Regions from separate parts of the Rhizobium skierniewicense Ch11 genome, predicted to be linked through region 1. Evidence: predicted binding sites of a transcription regulator. Region 1 holds the regulator's gene; each other region holds the start of a gene.
The links. The regulator LexA, encoded in region 1, represses DNA repair genes until DNA is damaged. The targets are predictions, from matches to a motif close to TGTTCNNNNTGTGTTCNG.
Positions count from the first base shown of each region.

Region 2: the regulator LexA is predicted to act here: its motif matches at 5,159-5,176, upstream of EKM04_RS05955 (LexA family protein).
Region 3: the regulator LexA is predicted to act here: its motif matches at 2,626-2,643, upstream of EKM04_RS18530 (YifB family Mg chelatase-like AAA ATPase).
Region 4: the regulator LexA is predicted to act here: its motif matches at 3,960-3,977, upstream of EKM04_RS09995 (PA0069 family radical SAM protein).

Region 1 is NZ_RXPG01000011.1:99,606-107,045, forward strand. It holds gene gltA (citrate synthase) at 1-282, opposite strand, end outside; gene EKM04_RS11225 (ComEC/Rec2 family competence protein) at 543-3,029, shown strand; gene EKM04_RS11230 (glutathione S-transferase family protein) at 3,051-3,728, opposite strand; gene lexA (transcriptional repressor LexA) at 4,124-4,837, opposite strand; gene EKM04_RS11240 (VOC family protein) at 5,042-5,914, shown strand; gene kdsA (3-deoxy-8-phosphooctulonate synthase) at 5,914-6,762, shown strand; gene eno (phosphopyruvate hydratase) at 6,986-7,440, shown strand, end outside.
Region 2 is NZ_RXPG01000005.1:510,368-517,807, forward strand. It holds gene EKM04_RS05925 (thermonuclease family protein) at 1-511, shown strand, start outside; partial or broken gene ligD (non-homologous end-joining DNA ligase) at 525-1,585, opposite strand; gene EKM04_RS05935 (hypothetical protein) at 1,650-2,072, opposite strand; gene EKM04_RS05940 (hypothetical protein) at 2,101-2,577, opposite strand; gene EKM04_RS05945 (SOS response-associated peptidase) at 2,738-3,421, shown strand; gene EKM04_RS05950 (Y-family DNA polymerase) at 3,427-4,698, opposite strand; gene EKM04_RS05955 (LexA family protein) at 4,695-5,126, opposite strand; gene EKM04_RS05960 (helix-turn-helix domain-containing protein) at 5,227-5,643, opposite strand; gene EKM04_RS05965 (helix-turn-helix domain-containing protein) at 5,808-6,242, shown strand; gene EKM04_RS05970 (hypothetical protein) at 6,232-6,675, shown strand; gene EKM04_RS05975 (hypothetical protein) at 6,816-7,409, opposite strand.
Region 3 is NZ_RXPG01000029.1:33,269-40,708, forward strand. It holds gene EKM04_RS18530 (YifB family Mg chelatase-like AAA ATPase) at 1,003-2,535, opposite strand; gene dut (dUTP diphosphatase) at 2,688-3,158, opposite strand; gene EKM04_RS18540 (peptide chain release factor 3) at 3,249-4,832, shown strand; gene gshB (glutathione synthase) at 4,880-5,836, opposite strand; gene EKM04_RS18550 (cupin domain-containing protein) at 5,940-6,446, opposite strand; gene EKM04_RS18555 (sn-glycerol-3-phosphate import ATP-binding protein UgpC) at 6,822-7,440, opposite strand, start outside.
Region 4 is NZ_RXPG01000009.1:315,991-323,430, reverse strand. It holds gene EKM04_RS10015 (tetratricopeptide repeat protein) at 52-1,890, shown strand; gene EKM04_RS10010 (4-(cytidine 5'-diphospho)-2-C-methyl-D-erythritol kinase) at 1,897-2,787, shown strand; gene moaB (molybdenum cofactor biosynthesis protein B) at 2,784-3,323, shown strand; gene EKM04_RS10000 (glycosyltransferase family protein) at 3,330-3,848, opposite strand; gene EKM04_RS09995 (PA0069 family radical SAM protein) at 4,039-5,196, shown strand; gene rnhB (ribonuclease HII) at 5,507-6,160, shown strand; gene EKM04_RS09985 (HAMP domain-containing methyl-accepting chemotaxis protein) at 6,171-7,440, opposite strand, start outside.

The sequences.
Region 1 (7,440 bases):
TTCGCCGTAGAGCAGCAGATAGCAGGTTTCGAGGAAGTCACCCTGTTCGGCCAGTTGCTCGATAGGGTAGCCGCGGTGCAACAGAACGCCTTCGTCGCCATCGATGTAGGTGATCTTGGACTCGCAAGACGCAGTCGATGTAAAGCCGGGGTCGTAGGTGAAGGTGCCGGTATTTTTGTAAAGCGTGCCGATATCGACGACCTTAGGTCCGATCGTGCCTTCTCGGACAGGAAGATCGACCTTATTATCGCCGAGTGTCACTGTCGCGCTAGTTTCCGTCATACCATACCTCCGAAATATGCAGGCGATGCGGGGACGCATCAGCCAGTTTAAGCGTCAGCGATTTAGCTATATGATCTGCGCGATAAAGCCAAGCTATTCAAAGGCCGAATTGTGCATCGCGGCATTCCAAAGTCCTGAAATGGAGCATTTCTACGGCATCCTGTTTCATTCTAGGTCAATGCTTCCTTAATCACGCAAGCCGTTGCAATCTGCCTTTTCCGGTTGCAAACTAAGCCCCTGCGGCAGGGGGCGCCAGTCGTGTGAACGTTCAGGAAGACAAACGGCATATCCGTGCTGCAGCAACGGGTTTCGTCTCACAGACGGACCTCGATGATCTGTTGTCTCCTTTGCATACTTCAAGAGGCGCTATAGCCTCATCCGGTCAGACGCCAGACCGCGTGAAACCTCTGACCTTCCGGGTCTACGAATGGTTTCGTCGGTGTGTTGCGCAGGAAGATGCCTATCGGCAAGGCTTTCTTTTCGTTCCGGTGTTCATCGCGGCAGGCGCGGCCCTCTGGTTTTTCCTTCCTGTAACACCATCAGTATTGATACTTTCAGGCGTCGCCATTTGCTTGGCCGCCCTGGCCGTTGCCACATATCATCATCCGGGCGTGACGCCTGCTGTTTTCAAGGCACTGACACTCGTTCTGGCGGGGATGCTCCTCTCTGACTGGGAGGCAAGGCGGGCAGGGACTGTCATTCTCGATACGCCCGTCACGACGACCGTCAGCGGTACGGTTGAGCGCCGAGAACTGGATGCCAGGGGGTATTGGCGATATCTGATCGAACTGAAATCCACCTCGGACCCGACCCTTACACGCCCGCCGAAACACGTCTCAGTCGTGTCGCGCAGTCGCCATGAGGCGATTGGCATCGGCCAGACAATCAGCGGCAAGGCCCGCCTTTCACCGCCTTCCGGTCCGGCACTACCCGGGCTCAACGATTTCGCCTTCTCGTCTTTCTTCAACGGCATCGGTGCAACCGGATTTTTCTACGGCGCACCAAAGGCTATGCCGTCAAGTCAGGAACAGCCAGAAACAAAGACGTGGACCCAAACCGCCGATACGTGGCTCTACACACTTCGAAGCAACATCGCCCAGCGTATTCGTGACTTGATCGGTGGGGATGCCGGTGCCTTTGCGGCATCGATTGTCACCGATGAGAGACGTGCGATTTCCAACGATACCATGGAGGCGCTTCGCGTTTCGGGGCTGGCGCACATCGTTGCGATCTCGGGGCTCAATATGGCGCTTGCGGCCGGCATCTTCTTTGTGGGACTGCGCACAGCATTCAGCCTGTTTCCGAGGTTTTCGCAGCGTTGGCCGGTCAAGAAAATATCCGCCTTTGCCGCACTCCTGATGACGCTGGCATACTACCTCATTTCCGGTTTTGCGGTCTCAGCCGAGCGCGCTTGGTTGATGATGTCGATCATGCTGTTTGCCGTGTTGGTCGACAGGCCGTCGATCAGCTTGCGCAACGTGGCGCTGTCGGCAATCGTCATCATCCTGATATCGCCGCATGAAGTCATGGGCCCAAGCTTTCAGATGTCCTTCGCCGCAACAATTGCGCTGGTTTCCGGTTATGCCGCATGGAGCAGATGGCGCGGCGACCGAGAGCGATTGACGACGGCGCGTCCGCCGTGGTGGGTGTCGCTGTGCTCCAAAGCGGCAACCATCATCGGTGGTGTCGTCATCACGTCACTGATCGGTGGCATCTCGACCGCCATCTATTCCATCGAACATTTTCACCGGATCACCGCCTATGGTCTGGCCGCCAACCTTGCCGCCATGCCGATCATGTCGCTCATCGTCATGCCGTTTGGGCTTGTGGGCATGCTGCTGATGCCGTTCGGACTGGATGGCCCCTTTATCAAGGTCATGGGTTACGGCATGGCGATGGTCATCGAGATAGCCAAGGAAGTGTCGAGCTGGGGTGGCGACACCACAATTGGACGCCAGAACGGATGGTTTCTCGCGGTATCAACGACCGGCTTCATGCTGATCGCACTGCTGCGGACACGGCTTGCCCTGATCGGGATTCCCTTCATAGTCGCTGGGCTGATGATGCTTGTGACAGAGCAATGGCGCATCAAGCCGGATGTGTTGATTTACGAAGATGGCTCTCTCGTCGCTCTGCTGTCGAAAGATGCCGTTGCAACCACGAAACAGCGAGGTTCCGGTTTCGTTTACGAACAATGGGAAAGAGCACTGCCGCTGCCAGCTCAGCATGTGGGAGCAAAGATTATAGACGCGCCGCCACCGGATGACGACGACCCGGGAGAGACCACGGCTCCATCATCTCGGCGTTTTGCGGCTCTGACGGATGCTGAACGCAGAAACGCCACGCGAGACATGAAGACCGCCGCGTCAACCGTCGGCTTTTTCACCTGCCGTAAAGACATGTGGTGCATTGCGAAATCGGACAAGGACGTCACGATCGCCGTTGTCTTTAACACCGCCTTCACAGGCACGGCATGCGATAGTGCCGATATCGTGGTGACGACACGCCGATCTCCGTTCGCCGCGTGTCGCTCCGGTGCTCTTCTCATCAGCGCAGACACATTGCGACGCACGGGATCCCTCGAACTTTGGCTTGGAGGGCAGGGGCGGCCTGTTGCGCGTGCCAAAGCCGCGATGCAGGGACAGAACCGGTTGTGGACGATGCATCGCAGCTACGATTGGCGTAGCAAAAGCTACGATGACGCATTGCCTGATCATATCCAGCAGATGCTGTCTGTCAGCCAATAGGCGCCCGCTCCGATCATTTACCTATCTGGTGCGCAAGTCTTCCAGCCACTCTCCAGATGCTCTCGCTTCAGCCTCATGCTCGGCATCGCGCCAAACCTCCTGCAGTGCCGCTGTTTCCCATTTCTTCATGGACGGAAGAGACAGCAGCAATTGCTTGTAGGTCTCACTTTTCTCCGACAAACCCGTTCCATAAGTCTGAAACCGAAACGCAACAGGGCAGAAAAAAGCATCAACCGCCGTGAGGGTCTGTCCAGCAAGAAATGGACCTCCGAACTCAGAAAGGCCCTGCTGCCATAGAGCATCGATGCGGGAGATGTCATGCTGGAGGCTCCCGGTGATCTGGCTTGGTTTGATCCGTAGACCGACGCACATGGGGTGCTGGTTGCGCAGCGTCGAGAAGCCCGCATGCATTTCCGCAACCGCTGACCTGGACCAAGCGCGTGCTTTCGCGTCATCGGCCCAAACACCTGGGTGTCGTTCGCCCAAATATTCAATGATCGAAACGGATTCCCAAATCGTAAGATCACCATCAACGAGGCATGGGACCTTGCCTGTTGGCGAGAACGACTGGAAGTCGTGAACAGTCTCCCCAAACGGCACCAGCTTTTCCTCAAACGGTATAGCAAGTTCTTCCATCAGGACCCAGGGCCGCAAGGACCAGGAAGAGTAGTTCTTATTGGTTATGTAAAGCTGATACATCCGAAGCCCCCTGTTGAAGAACCGTGTTACCGCAGGTCATGTGATGGATACAGAGGGCCTACGAGATGGAAGACTTCAATTTATTTGATGCTTGGTAATCCATGCGAGACTGAAAAAAGGGGTGCTTCGACACGACTTCCGGGTCAAAGGCCATCATGAACACATCACTGAAAAACATCTGGAAGCGCAATCGTCATGCGGCTCATGACATCAAGGTCATCGCCAACATACCGGCGGTAACGTGACGGGATAACGCGGCGCAAATCGCACTCCCGCGACCATCAAAATCAAGGCTCCAGCAATCAGCAGCAATTTGAGACGAAATCAGCGCAGCGGAAGCCGCGCTGTGGCGAGAAAACGCCAGAGAATTTCGCGACCCAAACCATGCGATGTGCTCAATGGTACCGACGAATGAGACCGACCAGCTTGCCTTGGATTTTTACACGATCCGGTCCAAAAATTCGTGTCTCGTACGCCGGGTTTGCAGCTTCCAATGCAATGGATGCGCCCTTGCGGCGGAAACGCTTCAATGTCGCCTCCTCATCATCCACGAGCGCAACAACGATATCGCCGGGGCTTGCTGTGCTTCCGTCGCGAATAATGACAGTATCGCCGTCAAAAATTCCCGCCTCGATCATCGAATCGCCTTTGACCTCAAGCGCATAATGCTCGCCTGAACCCAGCATATCCATGGGCACGACAACGTCATGCGTATTGTTTTGAATGGCGGAGATGGGAACGCCTGCTGCGATGCGTCCCATGACAGGAACACTGACGGCGTTGGACAGGGCGTCGTTTGCCGGTGCTGGCGGCTCGACTGTCTTCGATTTGCCGAGGCTGCCTTCAATCACGCTTGGTGAAAACCCGCGTGGCGGCTTTGCTGGGGGAGTGTAGGACTCAGGAAGCTTGATGACTTCGAGCGCCCGGGCACGATTGGGTAGTCGGCGAATGAATCCGCGTTCTTCCAAGGCTGTTATCAGCCTGTGAATGCCGGATTTCGAGGCGAGGTCGAGTGCGTCCTTCATTTCATCGAAGGAGGGGGGCACGCCCGATTCCTTCATCCGTTCATGAATGAAGAGAAGCAATTCCTGCTGTTTGCGCGTGAGCATGGACAATACCCTTGGATTTCGAGGCGAAGATTCGCGAAACAAATACAGAACAGACACTATATGTTCCATATGTGTTCTGCAATCCCCTAAAATTTTGTAAAGTTCCTATTATTGTGTGTCTTTGCGCGTGACATCATCGTCCTGTAGGAAATGTTATAGGAACACGGCGTTGTTTGTCGCCGATAAACGGATGTGGATTTTCAAATGGCTCGCGACATCGATCACCTTGTCCTGCCGGTTTCGAGCCTGAAGGAGGCACGTGAACGCCTTTCAGCGCTCGGTTTTACCGTCTCTGCGCGTGCCAAACATCCGTTCGGCACAGAGAACGCCTGCGTCTTTTTGAAGGATGGAACCTATCTGGAGCCATTGGCAATCAGCGATGCCGATACGTATTCGATGAATGCCGTGAGCGGGATCGCCTTCGTCTCAAGGGATAAACGCTTTCGCGATAAGCGTGGCCCGAACGGAATATCTGCCCTTGTTGCCAAGAGCGACAATGCCGATTCGGATCATGAGCAGTTTGTTGCGGCAGGTTTATCCGGCGGGGATCCATTCTCATTCAGTCGTCCCGTGACATTGCCGGATGGCAACACCTCGCAGGCGAGCTTTCGACTGGCCTTCGCAGGCGACAACGTGAGTGATGTCTTCTTTTTTTCGTGCCAGCGCATCGCAGCACTTCCGGCTGATCGCTCCGATCTTGAGGGCCACAAAAACGGCGTCATCGGTATTCGTGAGGTCGTGCTGAGTGCAGACAGACCCAGCAACTTTGAGCGCCTGATAGAGTTGGTTTTCGAAGCGAAGGCCGTTGGCGGAGATGAGGAAGAACTTTATTTCCAGGCATCGAACGTTGGCCTTCGGCTCGTTACACAGGCAGCAGCCCGGCATCTCCTTGACGTATCCCAGCAACGTATCGGTCCGGGGTTGAACGGTGAAGCAATTGTCTTTTCCGTGTCCGATCTCGCCGTGACAGCAGCCGTGCTTGCTGCTAATGGCGTTGCATACACGCGTAAGGGCGCTCGGGTGCTGGTTCAGCCAGCCTCCGGCCAAGGCGCAATATTTGCTTTCGAGGAGTTATGATGAGCGTTCGCAACAATCTTGATGTTGTCGTCGGCGAAGGAGCCGGGCAGGTAACCTTTTCCAACACGAAGCGTTTCTCGCTCATCGCCGGGCCGTGCCAGATGGAAAGCCGTGATCATGCCTTCATGATTGCGGAAAACCTCGCCGAACTTTGCGGCAGGCTTGGGATCGGGCTGGTCTACAAGTCTTCCTACGACAAGGCCAACCGCACATCTCTGTCGGGACAGCGTGGCATTGGCATCGATAAGGCGCTGGAGGTCTTTGCGGAGCTGAAAGAGCAGTTCGGATTTCCGGTTCTGTCAGACATTCACACGGAGGAGCAGTGCGCCATTGTCGCGCCTGTCATCGACATTCTGCAAATCCCTGCTTTCCTGAGCCGACAAACAGACCTTCTTGTTGCTGCCGCCAAGACGGGCCGTGTGATCAACGTCAAGAAGGGCCAGTTTCTAGCGCCCTGGGATATGAAGAACGTTCTGGCCAAGTTGAACGATAGCGGCAATCCGAACGTCCTTTTGTGCGAACGCGGCGCCTCGTTCGGCTACAACACGCTGGTGTCCGACATGCGCTCTTTGCCCATCATGGCCTCACTCGGCGCGCCTGTCGTCTTCGATGCGACCCACTCGGTTCAACAGCCAGGCGGGCAGGGCGGCTCAACGGGAGGCCAGCGGGAATTCGTGGAAACACTTTCGCGCGCAGCCGTTGCAGTCGGTATTGCCGGTCTCTTCGTCGAAACGCACGAAGATCCGGACAATGCGCCGTCGGATGGCCCGAATATGGTTCATCTGAAAGACATGCCCAAGCTTCTGGAGAAGTTGCTGGCCTTCGACGACATCGCCAAATCGGCTTGACGGTTTTTGGCCTCAATCGACTTTTATGGACAGTCGGCGCCTGAACGGGCGCCGTCATTGTAATTTCTTGATGGTCGTCTAAATCGGCTAAGGAAATTCAATCGAGTCGTCATCACGACGCTCTGTTTATCGCGCCACTCATCGTAAAAGCGCTTCACAGTTTTCAGTATGCGCTCTAAGACAGGCAACTGAAAATCCTGTTCCAGTCCCAAAGGGAGAGATCATGACAGCCATTACCGACATCATCGCACGCGAAATTCTCGACAGCCGTGGCAACCCGACCGTTGAGGTCGATGTCTATCTCGAAGACGGTTCCTTTGGCCGTGCTGCGGTTCCATCGGGTGCGTCGACGGGTGCGCATGAAGCCGTCGAATTGCGCGACGGTGGCAAGCGTTATCTCGGTAAGGGTGTTGAAAAGGCAGTCGAAGCAGTCAACACGGAAATCTTCGATGCGTTGGGTGGTTTCGATGCTGAAAGCCAGATCCATGTCGACCAGACACTGATCGAGCTGGACGGCACGCCCAACAAGTCACGCCTGGGCGCTAACGCCATTCTCGGCGTTTCTCTGGCTGTAGCCAAGGCTGCGGCAGAAACCACCGGGCTGCCGCTTTATCGTTATGTTGGCGGCCCCAACGCGCATCTTTTGCCGGTTCCGATGATGAACATCATCAACGGTGG
Region 2 (7,440 bases), on a different contig from region 1:
AAAAATTACTGCCTTCATTATAGCGCTGCCAGCAGTTGCCGTGTCCGGAATAGCTCACGCGAGATCAAGTCTACCTCCACAGGATTTTCAAGTAGAAGTCATCGACGGTGACACTCTGCGTGTGAAAGGGTCAAGGCAGTCGATCCGCCTTTTCGGCGTCGATGCCTGCGAAGCAGAGCAGACGGCGAAAGCCCGAAACGGAGCGGTCATGAGGTGCGGTGATCCAGCAGTCAGCGCTTTGCAGCGCTGGACTGCTGGCCGAACGATCCGTTGTGAAATCCGCGACTATGACCGCTACAGCCGCGCACTCGCGGTTTGTGGAACGGCCCAAGTGCCGGATTTCTCAGCCGAGCTGATCCGGCAAGGCTTGGCTATCGCCTATCGATATCGATCACGGGCTGTCTGGCCTGAATATCAGCGCATCGAGGACAGCGCCAAGAGGCAAGGCAAAGGAATATGGGCCTACTCGTTCGATGAGCCGTGGGTCTATCGGAAGGAACATAAGCAGTAAGTGCGACCTGGCTCTACAATCGAAAAACGTCTGCGTTATCCTGCCGGTCACGCAGACCCTTGTACGCCGCATGTCGCAGTTTGCGATCCGGGGTAATCTGCCGAAACTCGATTTCGGCAATCAACGTGGGTTGGACCCATACAACCTCTCGCTTGCCGCCGTACGGGACAGGCGATTTTGGTTCCGCCATTTCAATTTGTCCATCATGGCGCGCAAGCCAATGGCTGCCCGTTCTTTGAAACCTGTACCGACGCTTCCGACATATCGCAGCTCATCGCCCTCGTAGGCCGCCAGCAGCAGGGACGAGAAACCGCCGCTTGCGGATATGGACGGTTCATAGCCGACGATCACGAAAGCTTCGCTCTGCACGCATTTGAGCTTGACCCAATCGCCAGTGCGGCCACTCCGGTAGGCGCTATTGCGATCCTTGCCGACGATGCCCTCCAAATCCAGTTCACAGGCGGACTTGAGTAGGACTAGCGGATCATCTACCGCGATCTCCTCTGAAACTCGGATTGCGCCTGCGTCTTCCTTCAGCATTTCCTCGAGCATGTGTCGCCGGAATCTGTATGGCTCGCCGCGAACGTCGCGACCGTCGAGATAAAGCAGGTCGAAGGCCATAAGGACTGCATTGCTGGAAACCAGCTTGCCGCTACGGCGTCCGACCGCTCCCAAACTGTTCTGCAGGGCGTCGAAGTCAGACCGGCCCTGTTCATCCAGAACGACGCCTTCACCATCGATGATAAACGAAGCCGGGCCGAGGTTGCGTGCCGCTTTCACAACTTCTGGAAATCGATCAGCCCAATCATAGCCGCCGCGCGTCAACACGCGGACGCCGGAGCTGTCAGAATGGATGGCAAGTCGATAACCGTCCCATTTCACCTCCCAACCCCAATTTGAGCCAGACGGAGGCTTCTGCTTCAGGAGCGCAAGGCATGGTTCGACGCGCTCAGGCATCGGCTCAAACGGCAATGCCGCTTGCGCCTTGTTACGCTTGCGGATGGGGCGCGACTGGATGGGTTTGCCATCATCGCGAAGCAGCGGCTTTGATCGTGGTCGAGGCGCTTTCGTCATAACGACAGCCTGCGCCCGAAACCTTTATAAAAGTTTCAGGCGCATGTCCCAACTTCCAGCTGCGTCAGTCCGGCATTCTCGGTGCCAAGGGTTCAAGTTCTGGACGCGGGTAGGTTCGAAACTCGTCTGCCCACTTTGCGGGCGAAGGTATTATCTCGAATGGGGGAAGCGCGTCATAGACGAAATCGAACTTGAAGCCACCGTCTGGCTGGAGCCTCACTGTCACTGAGTACCATGCGTGACGATTATCGTGCTGAGAAGCCATGGCTCTACGAAGTCCGCTCAGTGCATCAGATCCTTCATCTTCGACCACAAAAGACCCGACACTACCGTCATCTAGCTGAAACGATCCGGTTTCCTCGGCAAATTGTGTGATGCGAAGATAGTGATAGCTTGCCTCTGTCCAACCCTGATCCGGGATAGCATCGAGAATAGCTTTGGCGATTGTTTCATAAAGCTCGTTGATTTCAGGGGAAATGCAGTTCATTCCCGTTGTTGATCGTGCCAAATCCTGATCACGCTGTCCTGGCAGATGGCGCGGATTGTTCGACCTTGCCTGCACGCGCTTTCTGTTGGCGTTCTCGACAGTCGGCGATAGTTCCATTTATGGTCGCAATCCTGCCCAGTAGGCTTAGAGTTATCAGAGAGCCGACCGATCCGAACACGAGGGCTGTCATCACATATATCTCAGCCCAAAATGGCTGCTGGAACCAAGATGCGAGCCTTGCGAGGGCGAGATGATAAAACACCAACGCGCTTGTTGTCGTAACCACAAGAAACGACGCACTCAGGAACTTTGACCGGTATTCCGTAAAGTGATCGCGTCCCAGGTGCCTACGGGCTTCTTCAACTCGCTCTTCAAGAGTTCGTTCTTTGCTCCAGAATTTAAACACCTGCCAAGGTATTTCAGCTTTCAAACGGCCATAAACATAAATCGCAAAGGCAGCTGCGAGCGATGCCAGAAAGCTCCAAAAGAAGTCTACAAATGTCATCCGTTGTCCCTCTATCCTTGAAGGGTGTATCAGGGGCAAAGTTGAACCAAGTCTTTAAGTTAGTTTCTCATTTTTAACAGTACCGGGAAATTTGCTATCATCTACGTTGAAGTCGCCAAAAGCTGCTTTCGTTAAGGCATGATCGCAAGAGGTGGGTAGAATGTGCGGACGTTTCACAAATCTCATGACCTGGGCAGAACTGCATCAGCTCTACAGCATTCATGATATCGCTCCGCCTAGCTCGAATATGCGGCCGAGATACAATATCGCACCAACGCAGGACGTGTTCTTTGCGACAAAGCCTGAAGGGCATGAAATGGCCCTTCAGCAAGGCAGATGGTGGCTTGTGCCGTTCTTCGCAAAGGAGCTTCCAAAAGCAGCGATGTTCAACGCCCGTATCGAAACCGTCGAGAGCTCCGGTGCGTATCGTGAGCCGTTCAAAACGAAACGTTGTCTCATCCCTGCGGATGGATATTTCGAATGGACCACAAATGAAGGGGACCGCAAGAAAGACCCATGGCTTCTCCAACTTCCTGACGCGCAATCGTTTTCATTTGCCGGATTGTGGTCCCATAACGACAAGCTCGATGTGACCAGCTGCACGATAATCACTGGACCGGCGGTTGAGCATATTTCTCATATTCATGGACGAATGCCATTCATTCTGCACCGCGATTCCTACGGTGATTGGCTCGATACCACCATTGAGGGACAGAGTGCCAAAGACGTGCTTAGTGCCGGTCAGATCAATGATCAGCTCGAATTTTTCCGGGTTGGTCGAGAGGTCAACTCGTCCCGATACGATGGCTCAGACACGAAAAAGCCGGTGATCAACACGCTTTGAGCAGGCTATCTCGCACTTGCTATCGGCAACTCCTTTATGTTCGTCGTATAACGTGGCGATCTGCGGTCAAATTTCGTTTGCCAGTCGCGCTTTATTCCGACTGAAGCCGGCAAAAGGGTGCCACGCCCAAACTTTGCGTTGACAGCGTCAAGCGCCGTCATAAGCCGTTCCGATCGGTCGCGGTCGCGGGCCTCAAAAAGAGGCCGCAGTTGAGATCGCGCCGCTACCAGATCGTTCATGATGATGCCCGCCTTTGCGTAACGATGACCGTCCTTGAAGATTTTACGCCCACCCCGCTGGGCTGCGCTGATCAGGTCGAACGTATCGTTCGTCGCTTCAGGGAAATGCACTGTTGTCTGTGCCGAGTGCGGCCTATCCCTATGATTAAAGCGTGATGTGTGCATGAAAACGGCGAGATGGGTAGCTTCTAGCCCATGGCGACGAAGCTTTTCCCCTGCCCTCATTGCATACGCGGCGACAGCCTCGAGCATCACGGCGAGATCCGCTACAGGGGTTCCGAAAGAGCGTGTAACAGCGCAACCCTTGCGCTGCGGCGGCACGTCTTCGAGAGGAAGGCATGAAACGCCTTGTAGCTCTAATACAGTTCGTTCCCCCACGACGCTCAGGAGATTTCGCGCAAGCCGCGCATCAATGCGGGCTAGGTCGCCAGCAGTTTCTATTCCAAGCCCAAACAGCTTGCGTTCAGAGGCAGCGCCGACACCCCAAACCTCTCCTACCTCGATACGATCCAGCCAGCTTCGCCGCGCGGCTGGTTGCGTCAAATCACAAACGCCGCCCAACTCCGCGTTCTTCTTGGCAACATGGTTCGCGAATTTCGCAAGCGTTTTGGTTGGGCCGATACCGACGCAGGTTGGTATGCCTGTCCATTGCTGGACCGTAGAGCGAAGATCGCGGCCGAAAGCTTCGCGATCTTCCGGCCTGATATCGGTCATATTGAGGAAACTTTCATCGATGGAGTAAATCTCTACATCGGGCGACCATTGGCGGTAGATGGCGTTCAGCCTAGCGCTCATGTCGCCATAGAGGGTATAATTGCTTGAAAAAACAGCAACATCGTTATCTCGACAGAGATCGCGGATTTTGAAGTACGGTTCACCCATGCCGATTCCAAGCACCTTTGCTTCCGCCGTCCTTGCGACAGCGCAGCCATCATTGTTCGAAAGAACAATGACAGGGCGCTTGGCAATGCTCGGATCAAACACCCGTTCACAAGAGCAATAAAACGAGTTCCCGTCGATCAGCGCGAAAGATGTCATGGCTTTTTCCTGGGCCGGAGCCAGTGAACGTTACACATTGCAACGCCCCAAATCTCGACTTCGGCAATTTCAGGCAAATCGAACATCGGCATGTCCGAATTTTCAAAAGTCAGCTTCGGCCGTCCGCCGATCAGGCGGAGCCTTTTCAATGATCGTTCGCCGTGAATGGTGGCAACGACAATATCACCGTCAACCGGGGTTACGCTGCGATCCACAACGATCAGGTCGCCATTGAAAATTCCCGCATCACGCATCGAGTTTCCGTCAACCTTCCACAGATATGTAGCAGGAGGGTTGCGGATTAGCAGCCGTGTGAGATCGATTGACTCATCGATATAATCATCAGCTGGAGACGGGAATCCGGCGCATAGCCCATGGAGCATAAGCGGGACGTGTATTTCCGCCTCAAATTTCAGGCCGACGAGCATTCCAGATGGACCTTTCAAGAGTGAACTTCGAAAGGAACAAATAGTGAACACAGGAGGCGGGTAAAATCAAGATGGACGATTACGCGACTTATGTTTTGGACTACTCGGATGGATTGGGTTCGCCGTCCGCTATTGCCACGACCATCGCTGCAATCTTTTTGCGCACCGCGAGGTCATCTATTCTGTCGAACGCTTGATTAAGTAAACGACCCTCAGCGCTCGTTACGAACGTGGCAACCGTGTGTGGAGCGACATTTGTTTCGTTGATTTCTGCAGGATCGTTTTCCTGGTCGAAGAAGTACGATACTGGAACATCAAGAGCCGCAGCTATTTTCGACAGCCGACCAGCACCAACGCGGTTCTTGGCATTTTCGTATTTCTGAATTTGCTGGAAGGTTACGCCAACAGTCTCCCCCAACGATGTTTGACTCATCCCAAGTGCCTTGCGCCGGACGCGAATGCGCCGACCGACTTCAATATCAGCTGCTTGGGGTAGTCGTTTTTCGTTGTTCTTCATTGTGGCTTCAGGTTCTAGATAGGCTCTTTATCTGCCTATATGTTCAATCATAAGGTGACATGTGTAGAAGTAATAGCGCCCGACAAAAACCCCCCGAAAATTATGGGGTATATTATGTTGATGCTTTGCCAGTTCGGTAAGCTTCTACTTTTGAAAGTGCATTGATGCCAGCTGCTATAACAAATGCAAATCTTTCAAAAGCCCCCGGTCAAACGGATATCGACGTGGGCAGGAAGGTCAGATTTCAACGCATCATTCATGGTTTGAGCCAAGCCGAGCTAGGAAATGCACTGTCGGTGGCAAGGCAACAGGTTCAAAAATACGAAAGCGGTACGAACCGTCTACGTGGGGATCAAATCGTCACACTTTCCCGACTGTTCAGGGTGCCAATGGAATATTTCTATGAACCTGACCCAGAACGCAGTGGCCTCCCCTTCAGCGTTCAGCAAAAGGCAGACGATGATCTGTTGCGGTTCGTCCGCTCGAAGGCTGGCAGAGAATTAAACGCCGCGTTCGTTAGGATTCGCGATCCGGAAGGTAAAAGACAGGTGGCGGCGCTTGCTGACAGCCTTGCCAGGGAGGAAAGGAATGGCGATTGAATTCGAAGATCTTCCTTACAGCCGTCTGGAAGAGCATATTTACTTTCTCAAAATGCTTGGTGTTGGGGAACGGTTGCTGAAGGACGTGGCGCACGTTCTCGAGGAGCTAGGGAAAGATCACCGCTATCCTGTTCCCCCGCATTTGATCCTGTTGTTACCTGCCGAAATGATACCGCGCCGCTTGTTAAAGATTGCCGAGGTAGATGTTGCGGAATTCCGTATGGTCGCCCACAGCCTGTTGCAGATCAGGGCTGCCCATGGTGATAAACCTTCAAAAGCCGCCGGCTTCGCAGTTGCCTCCAGCCTGCGAGGCCGAGGCACCCCGGAGCGGCGACGACGCCTTTCAACGCGATCCACGCTTACAGATCGAGAGATCAAGAAAGTGGTTCGGAACCTTCGATCGCTCGACGATTCCAATGAGGAAACTCCTTGAGGGAGGTTCTTTCACCTTGAGGTTTCGCTACTGCCCTATGTTCTGGAATAACCGAAGCCGGAGCGCGCTTATCCAAATTGCGCTGTAGGGACGGCGAAGGCCACTTTACTACTATCAAAAATCAAAGTGGCAGCGACATATCAATACATGCTGACAGGAAGAGGCGGAAGCAAGATTGAGATCATAGTAAATAACAGCTTTGTCGTTTTGGCTTTTGTCATCTCGGGAGGAACTTGTTCACACCCTGCGGAGACGCGCTTTACAACTGCGGTTGAACCTTTAGCAGTAAATTTTAGTTGGTTTGAGGGAATATCTTCAAGACTCAATTGCACCGCTATATTCTGCTTCATTGTCTCAATTGATTTTACTTGTTTAGGCGAGAGTTCCCCAATTGCTCGAAGACGCCCATCTACCAAAAGATCGAGTCTCGCTGTCAGCGTTTCGGGACGGTCCTTATCCGTTCGAAACATGAGCTTTGTCACTCCGGCCGCAGCGATAGCTCCGAGAGTAAACGCGTCAACTGTCCTATCCGAGGTGACGTACACAAGTTCGTAGCGACCAGACTGACATTTCAAGCCGATTTGCGACGTCCCCTGCTCAATGTACCCGTACCGGGTTTCATGGTCAGCAAAGTCATCTTCAACAGTTTCGAACTTCCATTGTCCAAAGGCGGCATTAGCAGAAAACAAGGTGATTGCAGCAACCGCTATCAGACGTTTCGTATAATTTTTCATTTTAGCCCCCAGCTTCGTCTTAAAACTACGA
Region 3 (7,440 bases), on a different contig from region 1:
CGGGGCGCTGCAAGCTGCCTCGTTGGGTAGTCTAATATTGGCACCTTTCAGCGCCCCGTTCAGCGGTTTGTGCCCGCCAGCGATCCTCTTGCCACGGCTGGCGCATCCCGGATGGCAAAGGGCCGAAACCCTGCCGGTTCACCGGTCGGACATGTTCAAGGTCCAACCCTTTACCTCCGGGCGGCGGGTGCTTCGTTGCCGAAACATTCCACCTGCCAGTTCGGCCGCACCTGCCCTTTCTCCCCCTTCGAGGATGCCGGGCAGATGCAGCGTTTGCCTGTGTACCGCCTGACTTTCGCTTCAAACTCCTCACGGTCGCGTTCGACCAGGAGCCGATGAGCTGTCGGTACACCCGGCGGCGGGCGGACAGGAGCGACACTGCCTGGATCTCGAAACCCGTCTGGATATTCGAGGCAGGCATGCCGATCCGGTCCGAATATCGGGGGCGGTGCACCGGCCGGTCCGAAACCGGTGCCACGCCCCACCCGTTGCCGCCGGGGGGATTCGCTGCCGGACCCCGGCGATGAGGGGTTGCGTACCCCCTCACCACCAGCGCCGGTTCCGCCTCGCCGCAACGCCTTGCGGTGTATCCGAGGGCGGAACGGGACCAGTGTGCGGTCGATTCGCGAGCCGTGGAGAAAACTGCGGGGTGTTTTTTGCTGTTTTTTCAGATTTTCATTTAAGGTACTGATTTTGTTGGGAAGTAATTTTGATGAGGATCTGAATGTGCCGTTCCCCCCCTGCCCTGCCGGGCATCTCTCCCTCAAGGGGGGAGATCCGCTGGGGGCATTATCATTGGACGTCTTAAAAGTTGCGGCGGGACGAGAGCATGTTTTGCCAGAGCTATCGTTCCGACCGTTACGTTCGGAGCATTGAGTATGCCTTTTGTTGATCTGCACACCTGTGGGGGAGATGCCGGCAGACAGTGGGGGTGAACGCCACCATCGGCGCTTCTCCTGTGACTGGCTTAGGATGACAATAAGGTTCGCTCGTGATTTCCCCTCACGCTGCCGCCGTCAATCGCTCACCTGCGATGCGATAGGAAATCGCTTCGGCCAGATGGATGCGGCCGACGGTGGGCTTGTCGTCCAGATCGGCCAGGGTGCGGGCGACCTTGAGGATGCGGTGGTAGCCTCTGGCGGAGAATTTCAGTTTTTCGGCGGCGTCGCGGAGCAGTTGCAGGCCTGGCGCATCGGGTTCACCGAATTTTTCGATCAGCGCCGTTGAGCAGCGGGCGTTGGTGCGGATGCCGTTGAAACCGGCGGTCGCGAAACGGTCCTGCTGCAGATCACGAGCGCGGGCGACGCGGCGGGCGACATCGACGCTGGCTTCGGCGGCCATGGGGCGGATGAGATCTGCGGCCGAGACAGCCGGCACTTCGATGCGGATATCGATGCGGTCCATCAGCGGGCCGGAAATGCGCTGCTGATAATCTGTCAGGCAGCGCGGCCCTCTGGCGCAGGTAAAGCCGGGCTCGCCCGCCATACCGCATTTGCATGGGTTCATGGCCGCAACGAGCTGGATTTCTGCGGGATAGCTGACGCGATGATTGGCGCGGGCAATGATGCACTCACCGGTTTCCAGTGGCTGGCGCAGCGCATCCAGCGACTGCGGCGAAAATTCCGGGAATTCATCGAGAAAAAGCACGCCGTGATGGGCAAGCGAGGCCTCCCCCGGCCGCGCCCGCAGGCCACCACCAACAAGGGCTGCCATGGTGGCGGAATGGTGCGGGGTGCGGAACGGGCGACGATCCGACAGCTTGCCGCCGGACAATTGCCCGGCAATGGAATGGACCATGGAGACTTCCAGCAATTCCGCCGCCGACAGCGGCGGCAGAATGGAGGGAAGGCGTGAGGCCAGCATGGATTTGCCCGAACCGGGCGGACCGACCATGAGCAGATTATGCCCTCCGGCGGCGGCCACCTCCAGCGCGCGCTTGGCGCTTTCCTGCCCCTTGATATCGGCAAGATCCGGCAGGTTTGCAGGATGGGCGCGGATGGCTGGAACCGGTCGCGAAAGACGCTGTGTGCCGCGGAAATGATTGACGAGAGCGATCAGGCTGCGCGGAGCGAGAATATCGAAGTCGGCACCGGCCCATGCCGCTTCTCCACCGCTGTCTGCCGGGCAGATGAGACCTTTACCCTGCCCGTTTGCGCCGATGGCGGCCGGCAGCGCGCCAGACACGGCGCCAATGGTCCCATCCAGATTAAGCTCGCCCAGAACAACATAGGAACCCAGCGCATCCGCAGGAATGGCACCCAAGGCGGCCATCAGGCCCAGCGCGATGGGCAAATCGAAATGACTTCCCTCCTTGGGTAAATCAGCCGGTGCGAGATTGACCGTGACTTTCTTTGCCGGAAGCGCCAGACCAGAGGCATGCAAGGCCGCCTGCACCCGCTCCCGGCTTTCGGCAACAGCCTTGTCCGGCAGGCCGACGATCTGCATGCCGACCTTGCCGGGTGCGACCATGACCTGAACTTCGACCGGCACGCCCTCTATGCCCTGAAATGCCACCGTATTGACGCGCGCAACCATGAAAGCCCCCAACAGGCGGACTTTAGAAAACGCTCAATCACGCGTGTAAGTGTCCGCCCCTGCAACCTTGCACAACGGTCATGATAAGACAAGAACAAGAAGTGAACAATTTCACGTATGCCGCGCGGAAAATTGCAACGGGTTGTCAGCCATCAGACGCCGGTAGAGCCGAAACCACCGGTGCCACGCGCGGTATCCGAGGTCTCGTCGACCTCGACAACGGTCACTTGAGTGACGGGCGCTACGACCATCTGGGCGATGCGCATGCCGCGTTCGATGACGAAATCGTCTTGGCCCAGATTGGCGAGGATGACTTTGACCTCGCCGCGATAATCGCTGTCCACCGTTCCCGGTGAATTGAGGCAGGTGATGCCGTTCTTGATGGCAAGGCCGGAGCGCGGGCGGATTTGCGCCTCAAAACCTTGGGGGACTTCGAAGATGAAGCCGGTGGACACCAGTGCGCGGGCGCCCGGTGTCAGCACCACCGGCGCATCCCCGGCGACGGCGGCACGCAGGTCCATGCCAGCCGCTCCCGGCGTCTCGTAGGAAGGCAGCTCGATGCCCTGTGCATGGTCCAGACGAACGAGATTCAGGGCGGGGCGATTTTGGTTTTCTTTGGTCATGCGGCATTAGTTTTCCTTGTGCGCGCCAAGGTCAATTGCAAAAGCGGCCCCGAAACGCTAGATACCGCGCAATTCCACAGGATTTGTTTGATGCCCGAAACACTCGCCGAGGCGGTTTCCCGCCGCCGCACCTTCGCTATCATCGCGCACCCGGACGCCGGTAAGACGACGCTGACCGAAAAGCTGTTGCTGTTCGGCGGCGCCATTCAGCTGGCCGGTGAAGTGAAGGCGAAGAAGGATCGCATCCAGACGCGGTCCGACTGGATGAAAATCGAGCGCGAGCGCGGCATCTCGGTCGTGACCTCGGTGATGACCTTCGAATATGACGACAAGGTCTACAATATTCTCGACACGCCGGGCCATGAAGACTTTGCCGACGATACCTACCGCACGCTGACGGCGGTGGATGCCGCCATCATGGTCATCGATGCCGCCAAGGGTATCGAGCCGCGCACCCTGAAGCTGTTCGAAGTCTGCCGCATGCGCGACATTCCGATCATCACCTTCGTCAACAAGATGGACCGCGAAAGCCGAGACATCTTCGAAATTCTCGACGAGATCGAGGAAAAGCTGGCGTTGGACACGGCACCGATCACCTGGCCGATCGGTCGTTCCAAGAGCTTCTGCGGTTCCTATTATCTGGCCAGCAACAAGGTTCGCGGTTCCGACACGGAAGTCGAGGCAACGCAGGTGAATGGCCCGCAGGACGTGGCCAGCCGGTTGCCGGAAAACGAGCGCGGGGCCTTTATCGAGGAAACGCAGCTGGCGCTGGAGGCGTGCCGTCCTTTTGACCGCGAGGCCTTTCTGGAGGGACATCTGACGCCGGTCTTCTTCGGCTCCGCGCTGCGCAATTTTGGTGTGCGAGACCTGATCAACGCTCTCGGCGACATTGCGCCGCCACCGCGCGACCAGGTGGCCGATACGAGAACGGTTCACGCGGCCGAAGAAAAAATGACGGCCTTCGTGTTCAAGATTCAGGCCAATATGGACCCCAACCACCGCGACCGCATTGCCTTTGCGCGCATCTGCTCCGGTAAGCTGGAGCGTGGCATGAAGGCGCGGCTGGCGCGTACCGGCAAGCAGATGGGCCTGACGGCACCGCAGTTCTTCTTCGCGTCGCAGCGACACATTGCCGATACGGCATTCGCGGGCGATGTGGTGGGCATTCCCAACCACGGCACGTTGCGCATCGGCGACACGCTGACCGAGGGGGAAAACCTGGTGTTTCAGGGTGTACCGAACTTCTCGCCCGAGATTCTGCGCCGCGTGCGGCTGGAAGATGCGATGAAGGCGAAGAAGCTGAAAGAAGCGCTTCACCAGATGGCCGAAGAGGGCGTCGTACAGCTGTTTTCTCCCGAAGACGGATCGCCCGCCATCGTCGGCGTTGTCGGTGCCTTGCAGCTGGATGTTCTGAAGGAACGGCTGATGGGCGAGTACGGCCTGCCGGTTTCGTTTGAAATGTCGCGTTTCTCGATCTGCCGCTGGATTTCCTCGGATCAGGCTTCGGATATGGAGAAATTCCTGACCGTCAAGCGCGGCGATATTGCCCGCGATCTGGACGGTGACCCGGTGTTTCTGGCGCAGGATGCGTTTTCGCTGCGCTATGAAGCGGAACGCTATCCGGCTATCAAGATGGCTGCGATCAAGGAGTATCACGTCGCCAAGGCGGCGTGAGTTGTAAGACGTGGCGAAAACCTCAGGTTTTCGCCACTCCAAACGGCTCAGCCCTGCGCGTCGCGCTTGCGCTCGATCGCGTCCCACAAGAGGCTGGCGACATCGGCACCGCCGAATTTCTTGACTTCGCGGATGCCGGTGGGTGACGTGACGTTGATTTCCGTCATGTAATCGCCGATGACATCGATGCCGACGAAGAGGAAGCCGCGCTCCCGCAATGCGGGGCCGATACGCTGGCAGATTTGCTTTTCGCGGGCCGTGAGCTCTGTCGGTTCAGGACGGCCACCGGCGTGCATGTTGGAGCGGGCATCGTTTTCCGCAGGCACGCGGTTGATGGCGCCAACCGGCTCGCCATCAACCAGAAGGATCCGCTTGTCGCCCTTGCGGACATCCGGCAGATATTGCTGGGCGATATAGGGTTCGCGGAACATCTGGCCGAACATTTCCAGCAGCGAGGAAAAATTGCGATCATCGCGGGTGGAGTGGAAGACGCCTGCGCCGCCATTGCCGTAAAGGGGTTTGAGGATGATGTCGCCCATCTCTTCGCGGAACCGGGCAATCTCGCTCACGTCCTTGGTGATGAGCGTGGTGGGCATGAGGTCGGCGAATTCGGTGACGAAGATCTTTTCCGGCGAATTGCGCACCCATGCCGGATCATTCACCACAAGCGTCTTGGGGTGGATGCGCTCCAGCAAATGCGTGGAGGTGATGTAGGCCATGTCGAAGGGTGGATCCTGGCGCAGATGGATAACATCCATGGTGGCGAGATCAACACGCTCCGGTTCAGACAAAGAGAAGTGATCGCCCTTGATATCGCGCAACTGCATCTGTTCGACGGTGGCGTAGATCTTGCCATCTCGCATCGACAGACGATCCGGTGTGTAATGGAACAGGCGGTAACCGCGGGCCTGCGCCTCAAGGCTGATCGCGAAGGTGCTGTCGCCTGCGATGTTGATGCCGGAGACATGATCCATCTGGATCGCGACGTTCTTGATTTTGGCCATGCGCAATTTCCTTTTGAAAGCCCGAAATGTGTAGGGCAGGCAAGCTTCAAAGGCAACTGCTACGGAGTGGCGTATCTATGAGTTTTATTGACGGTTTCGGGGCTTACAGCGAGGGCGTTTTGGCCGGCAACAGCTTGTTCTTCAAGCGATAGGCAAAGGCGATCGGCGCCGGGAAAGGGCGGCGCAGGAAGGCGACCTTGCGCACATAGGTATCCACACGCCATGTGGCCCAGGTGCCGGCCTTGAAATAGGCAACGTCGCCCGTTCGGAGCATATGAATGGTGCCATCTTCCGCAGTCACATGGACGTCGCCCTCGACGATATGGACCGTTTCGTCCCAGGCGAAGAACCAGCGGAACGTGCCAGCCGTGCAATCCCACAGAGCGGTATAGGCGGCGCGATCTGCACTTCTGGAATGGTCTGCCATGCGGGCTACGGGTTCGCCTGCGAGGATCCAGTCCGGGTTGATGGGGGCGGGTTGCATGATCAGGCCGCTGGAAGCAGCCGATACAACGGTTTGCGTCCGCCCGACACTCCTGGCGCGCGGCATCAGCGGCACGGCGCGGGCCGCCATTGCAGCCACACTTGCGATCATGACATGAAAAACCATATTGCGTCCCCAACCTTGCAATGGAAACGCCCTAGCACAGATCGAGTAAGAATGCTCTTCCTTAAATTGAGACAAGTTTAACGACGTGCATTTCCAGCCGACTTTTAGAGCGTTTCCTTGTTAAATGGAAACAGTTCTGTTGGTTCAAACGGGATCGACTGCTTGTCCGGATGGCGCGTGGCGTAGCCTTAGCATACGGCCAAGCCGTCCGGGCAGGCAGATGGCCCGTTTCAACCAACCCGGAGGGCCGGGCATATTTCCGCCGGGACAAAGGCGATCGGCTCGACCGTACCTCAGGGTATGCCCTTCGCCAATCGCCTTTGTCCTGACGAAAATCTGCTCCGGCAGAACGTTTCCATTTAACAAGGAAACGCTCTAATGGGCCGCGACACGCTGCTCCGCTGGCTGACGCGGCATGACATCGGCGCTGGTCGTGATGCGCTTGCCGGTGTCATTGTGGAAGAAATGCAGCTTTTCGCGCGCAATCGCCAGCAACATCTCCTGCGGCATCTCGGTTTCGGCAGCGCAGGCCACGGTCAGAACCTGATCGCCCACCAGACCATGGAGGAGACGCTGCGAGCCGAGCTCCTCGATATAATCCACGCGGAAAGGGATGCCCTGTTCACCGGCGCGGGCAATCCGCAGGTCTTCTGCGCGCATGCCGACCGTGACAGGGCCGGAGGCCGGGGCATAACCATTGAGCGAGAGCGTGGCGGGGCCGATGGCGAGCCTGTCGCCGTGCAGTTCGCCTGCCAGGAGGTTCATGGCGGGCGAGCCGATGAAGCTGGCGACGAAGGTGGAGGCTGGCTTGTGGTAGACCTCCAGCGGCGCGCCGATCTGTTCGATACGACCGGCATTCAGCACCACCAGACGATCTGCCAGCGTCATGGCCTCCAGCTGGTCGTGGGTGACGTAGATGGAGGTGGTGCCAAGACGGCGTTGCAGGCGCTTGATCTCGCCGCGCATGGAAACGCGCAGCTTGGCATCGAGGTTC
Region 4 (7,440 bases), on a different contig from region 1:
AGGCGGGAAACTGATTTTTCGGTGCATATGCACAAAAGCAAAGGTTCCTTCATGCGGCGCAAACCAGCATTTCGTCTTCTCTGCGGCGCGGCGTTTATTGCCGTCCTTTCTCTTGGTGCAGGCTCCACCGCTTTTGCCGAGACGACGCCGGCAGACAAGGCCGCTGAAACAGTTACGTTCGACCCTGCAAAGGTGAACACATTCTCTGGCGCGTTTCTGGCAGCCCGCACGGCTGATGTGGATCAGGATTACGCGACCGCCATCACGCTTTATCAGAAAGCCCTGGATTTCGACACGGCCAACGTTGAAATCCGCCAGCGCCTGATGATTGCGCAGTTGCTCAGTGGTGATTTCGAGGCGGGTGCGAAAATTGCCGACAGCTTGAAGTCGGATTCGTCCGTCGAGCGTGTGACGACCATCATTCGGGCGCTGGCCGCTATCAAGCACAAGGAATTTTCCAGCGCGGAAAAAATCCTGAAATACACTGGCCCGAACGATCTGGACCGTATGGTCAACACGCTGTTGACCGCCTGGGCGCGCGCCGGTGCGGGCAAGGGCAAGGAAGCCCTGGCTCTCGTGAATGGCATGAAGGGGCCCGGCTGGATCTCGATCTTCCAGAAATACCATGCCGGTGCGATCGCGCTGGTAAATGGCAACACGGACGCGGCCCGCAAGAGCCTGAACGACGCCGTGACCGACCGTGAAGGCGGTGCCACAGCGACCGACACCTATATGCGCGCCGTGATGGCGCTCGCGCGGCTGGAAGCCAATGCCGGCAATAAGCAGAAAGCTCTCGACACGATCTCTGTGGGAGACACGTTCGCGCCGAACTATGCGCCGCTGAAGGCCTTGCGCCAGAGCATCGAGAAGGGTGAGAAGCCCGAGCAGCAGGTGCAGACGCCCGTCGAGGGTGCGGCGGCCGTCATGTTCTCCATCGCCGGTGCATTGAACCGCGAGGGTGCGGAAGAAATCGTCACGCTTTATCTCCAGACATCCCGTGCGCTAGACCCGAAAAGCGCCGATACGCTGATTCTTCTGGGCGGGCTCGCAGAAGCGCAGAAGCAGCCTGACCGTGCAATCGCTTTCTATCGCGAGGTTCCAACCGATTCGCCGATGCACCGTATCTCGGAACTGCAGTTGGGTCTGACGCTGGCACAGACGGACAAGGTGGAAGAGGCGCGCAAGCATCTCAAATCCCTTCTGGAATCCGATCCGTCCGATATCCGTTCCTATCTCGCCTATGGCTCTGTCCTGTCCGATGCGAAGGATTACGCGGCGATGGCGGCCAATTACGACAAGGCTGTTGAAGTCATCGGTGCGGTGCCGAAGAAGACTGACTGGACCATCTTTTTCCAGCGCGCCATTGCCTATGAGCGCCTGAAGCAGTGGGACAAGGCAGAGCCAGACTTCAAGCGGGCGCTGGAGCTGAACCCGGACCAGCCGCAGGTTCTGAACTATCTGGGCTATTCCTGGGTGGACAAGAATATGAACCTCGATCAAGGCATCGACATGATCCGTCGTGCGGTAGAGTTGCGCCCGAATGACGGCTACATCGTCGATTCGCTTGGCTGGGCGCACTTCCGCCTTGGTGCTTTCGATGAGGCGGTGACGGAGTTGGAACGCGCCATCGAGTTGCGCGCCGGCGACCCGACCATCAACGACCATCTGGGCGACGCCTATTGGCGCGTCGGCCGCAAGATCGAGGCCGTCTACCAGTGGAACCGCGCGCTGATTGGTGAAAGCGACGATGTCGATAAGGCCAAGGTGAAGGAAAAGATCGCGAATGGCCTGCCGCCTCTGGAAAAGGATGCGCAGAACACTGCCAAGAAGGATCAACCAACGCCGCAGCCACCTGTCGCGCCAGCCCCTGCCCCGGACAAGAAGTCCTGATGCATAATGTTTTCGCATAAGCCTGTGGGAGCGGTCGAAACAACGGAAGCCGCTCCTGCCAAGATCAATCTTGCCTTACATGTGACGGGCCAGCGGACCGATGGGTATCATCTGCTGGATACGCTGGTGACCTTTACCGAAGCGGGCGACGTCATTCGTATTCACGACGCGCCAGGGGATGGGTTTTCCATCTCAGGCTCTTTCGCCGATGTGCTTCGACAAGCGACTACCAAAGAAAATCTCGTTTTGAAGGCACGCGACCTGTTGCGCGAAGCCGCTGGAGCGCGTGCCCGACCGGTTGCTATTCACCTCGAAAAAAACCTTCCAGTGTCCTCCGGCATTGGTGGAGGTTCCGCAGATGCGGCAGCGACCTTACGAGGGCTTCGCCGTCACTGGAACATCGACATTGCAGACGCGGAGCTCGCGGAGATTGGGCTGAAACTCGGGGCAGACGTGCCGATGTGCCTGGCCCGCCAACCCTTGATCGCTCGCGGAATTGGTGAAGACATCAGCACTATCGATGACATGCCGGTCATACCGCTGGTTCTTGCCAATCCACTGAAGGGGGTCTCCACGCCGGAGGTGTTCAAGCGTCTGAAGAGCAAGACAAATCCCCCGCTTGAACACAGAGATGACAATACGTGGATGCCTTTCCTCACCAAAAGTCGCAACGATCTTGAGATACCTGCACGCAAAATTCTTCCCGACATTGATGACGTGTGCGATTTGCTGCGTAAAGCAGGCGCTCAGCTCGTTCGTATGTCCGGTTCCGGCGCCACCTGTTTCGGGATTTTTAAAACAATCGAAGACGCCAAATCTGCCGCTGATCAGCTTCGCCGGCAGCGTCCAGACTGGTATGTTCAGGCAACGAAAACCATAGGCGGACCTGCGAGATGACTGTTGAACGCGCGTTTATTCCCATCGGCATCGCGGTTCTGACCGTATCCGATACCCGTACCCTAGCAGACGACCGATCAGGCGATACACTGGTTGCCCGCATTGCAGAGGCCGGGCATGTCCTTGTGGACCGTGCCATCGTCGCGGATGACAAGGCCGCTATAGAGGCGCAGGTACGACGCTGGACGCTATCCGATGAGATCGACGTGGTCATTACCACCGGCGGTACAGGCTTTACCGGACGTGACGTCACCCCAGAAGCGCTGGAGCCGATGTTCGAAAAGCGGATGGATGGCTTTTCAGCCGTGTTTCACCGCATTTCCTATGACAAGATCAACACATCCACCATCCAATCGCGCGCGACAGCGGGATTGGCGAATTCCACCTTCATTTTCGTACTGCCCGGTTCTCCAGGTGCATGCAAGGATGCGTGGGATGGAATTTTGAAAGCGCAACTGGATTACCGCCACATGCCCTGCAATTTCGTGGAAATCATGCCGCGTCTGGACGAACATCTGAAGCGCGGTAAGGCTTGAGACCGACTACCGGGCGGAGCGCAGCACCCATGAGGGAATCAGTTCGGCGCTGAGGCGACGGGTTTTCTGTGATTTGGGGAAATGGTCGAGCCGCATGCCGGACTTGGCAATCGACAGTGCTTCGGGCTTCCCCAACAACAGGCCATATTCCAGCGGCGGTCTGCGCTGGATGAAGCGCGACAAAAGGGATGGGCGGTAATGACGCGAAGGCGCAAAGCGCGCAGGCAGCTTGCTCAGCGCCATGTATTCGCTGACATCGGCGATCCAGCCGCTTTGCGGGCGGCTACCCGGCTCCATCATCAAAATCCACTCGCCCCGCGCCGAGGCAATGATATCCTTGATGTCCCATTCCGTATGAAAGCGGCAGCCTGCGGCCTCGGCCACACGCGACGATCCGTCGCTGGAGGCGTGATCTAATATGATGACGTCACTGACCAGCCCCTCAACCGCGCCCGAGACGAGCGTCGCGAGAGTGTGAGCAAGCTCAGGCTCCTGATCCCGGCATTCCATGATGACTGTCAACATATGTGATCCCCGAGGGGGCAATAAACACAAAAACCCGCGCCGCTACAATATTTCATCGATGGGATTCCTACCGCAATGCAAAAGAAATAGCTATCGCGTGTTTTTGCATTTTGTTCTTGTCTTGTTCTCATTTTTAATTTAAGAATCGAGACATCCACACAGCCGGTTCATGCCGGTCAGGAGCATCCAGATGAGACAACATGTGCTTTCCGGGCAGGCTGCATTCCAGCCGGGTCATACGCCAGATATTGCCAATGCGCTGGCCGATGCATCCGGTCTTCGGATCGAGATCGATCGTCGGCGCGGGCGTGGAGCGGGCATCAATCCCGGTGGGCGTTTCGAGACCCTTCAGCATGAAGCCGTCGATGATGGCTGGCAGATCATAGAGGATCTGCCCGAGTTTCGCACTGAGGTGCAGGTGGAGAAACCGCGCACGATCATTACCCGCAATGATTCGCCGGACATTCCCTTCGACCGGTCTATCAATCCCTATCGAGGGTGCGAACATGGCTGCATCTATTGTTTTGCAAGACCCAGTCACAGCTATATGGGCCTGTCAGCTGGACTGGATTTCGAGGCCAAGCTGTTTGCCAAACCGGATGCCGCAAAGCTTCTGGAACGGGAACTTGCCAAACCGGGATACAAGGCGCGTGTCATTGCCATCGGCACCAACACCGATCCTTACCAGCCCATCGAGCGGGAATGGCGCATCATGCGGCAGATCCTCGAGGTGTTGGCAAAGGCTGATCATCCGGTCGCCATTGTCACTAAATCCGGCCTTATTACACGCGATATCGATATCCTTGCCCCGATGGCTGCAAAAGGGCTGGTGAAGGTCGGCATTTCCGTAACGACGCTGGACCGCAAGCTTGCCCGCAGTATGGAGCCTCGTGCCTCTACGCCCACCAAGCGGCTGGAAGCGATCAAGACGCTGACGGATGCGGGAATACCGACCGCTGTCATGATGGCGCCGGTCATTCCAGCGTTGAACGATCACGAAATCGAACGGGTGCTGGAAGCTGGAAAGGCGGCGGGAGCAACGGAGGCGTCGTACGTATTGCTGCGGCTGCCGCTGGAGGTCAGCCCCCTGTTTCGCGAATGGCTGCTGCGCAACTATCCGCATCGCTACCAGCACGTTATGTCCCTGGTGCGCTCCATGCGCGACGGCAAGGATTATGACGCGGAATTCGGCAAACGGATGAAGGGCGCCGGTCCGTATGCCTGGCAAATTGGTCGCCGTTTCGAAATGACGACAAAGAGGCTTGGGCTCATCCGCCGAGGCCTTCATCTTCGCGACGATCTGTTTATCGCGCCTGGAGGTGCAGGCGTGCAATTGTCGCTGCTGTGACAGTCGAAGCCAATATGATGGTCGAAATCACGGCATGCGCTAGGAGATTGCGCTTGCCGCTCAATCGGAAAAGCCTGAAATCGAAGGTCGGTTCTGGCTGATGTTCAAGAATACCCGTAGCGTCTATGCCCTGCGCTACGGGTTATACGCCCCCGGTGATCTGCCGCCTCGCATGGGTTCGCTCTTCCGCCCCGATGAGAAGAGCTTGAGGTCATGAGACCTCAGCCAGCACCCCTCCGCCCCGTGGGTTGCTGCACACCCTGCGACCGGGGGCTTGCAGGAGATCGGTTGCCTGTGTCAGTTTCCGCCAATGAAACGACGCACAGCATCCGATTCTCCTGCCCTCTTTGACTTTGTAAACTCCGGCCCGGATTTTAGTCTGGAGCTTGAGGCGAAACAGCGTGGTGAGTGGCCAGTGGCCGGGACGGATGAAGCTGGGCGCGGCCCGCTGGCCGGACCCGTCGTTGCCGCCGCCGTTATTCTCGATCCCGACAACATACCCGATGGGCTAAACGATTCGAAAAAGCTGTCCAAGGCGCGTCGCGCGTTTCTGTTTGAGAAGATTCTGGAAACATCCATCGTTTCCATCGCCTCATCCGGACCTCTGCTCATCGACCGGATGAACATTCTGAGGGCCAGCCTGGATGCCATGCGCCGGGCTGTGCTTGGACTTCAGACCGCGCCCGCTCTCGTGCTCGCCGATGGACGTGATATTCCTCCCGGCATACCCTGCCTCGGCAAAGCAGTGATCAAGGGCGATGCGCGATCGGTTTCGATTGCCGCCGCCTCCATCGTCGCGAAGGTGACCCGTGACAGGATGATGGAAAAGGCCGGATCAATCTATCCGGCTTATGGTTTTGAAGCGCATGTGGGATACGGCACGCCGGCACATCTGCGCGCCATCGAGACCAATGGCGCCTGTCCGCTTCACCGCATGAGTTTCAGCCCAATGCGCGTGGAGTGAGCGCTGTCTATCAGCCAGCGCGCCTCACCTGATAAACACCATGATCACGACCCTGCGACCCCGATTGGGCAAGCTGGAACTGTTGCAGAAGCGTCCGCAACTTTTCGCTTTCGCCTGCCAGCGCCGATGTCGCAGAGGTCGTCTCTTCCACCATTGCAGCATTTTGCTGGGTGGTCTGGTCCATCTGATTGACGGCTGTGTTGAGCTCTGCCAAACCCGTTGCCTGTTCCTGAGCGGACGAGGCAATTGCGCCCATGTGTTCGTTCATGACGGTCACGTGGCTTTCGATGGTTTTCAACGCATCGCCGGTCTGTCGCACGAGATTGACACCGTTCTCGACTTCCACCGACGACTTGCCGATCAATTCCTTAATTTCCTTGGCGGCCTTGGCAGACCGTTGTGCGAGTTCACGCACCTCCTGGGCCACAACCGCAAAGCCCTTGCCAGCTTCGCCCGCGCGAGCGGCCTCAACACCGGCGTTGAGGGCAAGAAGGTTGGTCTGGAACGCGATCTCATCGATGACGACGATGATACTTGAGATTTGCCCTGACGATTGCTCTATCCGGTGCATCGCATCGACAGCGGTGGCGACGACGTCACCCGACACCTTGGCTGCGCGGTTCGCCTCGGTTGCTGCCCCTCGTGCTTCATGCACACGTTTGGTGGAGTTGCTGACATTGACGGTGATCTGATCGAGCGCGGCCGCAGTTTCCTCAAGGGTTGCGGCCTGTTGTTCCGTCCGTTTCGACAGGTCAGCCGATCCGTCCGCAATTTCGCGAGTCCCATTGTTCATGGCGTCAATGGAATGGGCGATTTCCGACATAGTGGCGCCCAGTTGCTTGAGCGAGCGGTTGAAGTCTTGACGCAAAGGCTCAAAATCCGGCGCGAAGACGTCATTGATCTGGAAGGCGAGATCGCCGGAAGCCAGGCGGCGCAAGCCATCCGCCAATCCAGATGTGGCGATCCGCAGTCTTTCCTCTGCATCAGCCTCAGCTTTTTGCTGCGTGGCAAGACGCTCGACCTCAGCTTGCTGACGGTTTGTTTCCGCCTGCGCTTCCAGACGTTTGTTTTCGATAGCACTCTGACGGAAGACCTCGACAGCTCCCGCCATCGCACCGATCTCGTCTTTCCTGCCGCTTCCAGGAATGGTGATATCCGTGTCACCATCCGAAAGACGACGCATCACACCGGTCATCCGCACCAACGGTCTGGCAAGATGGAAATTTCCGAAGAGAGCAGCGCCGACACCAATGACAAGCGCAATGCCGAGTGAGATATAG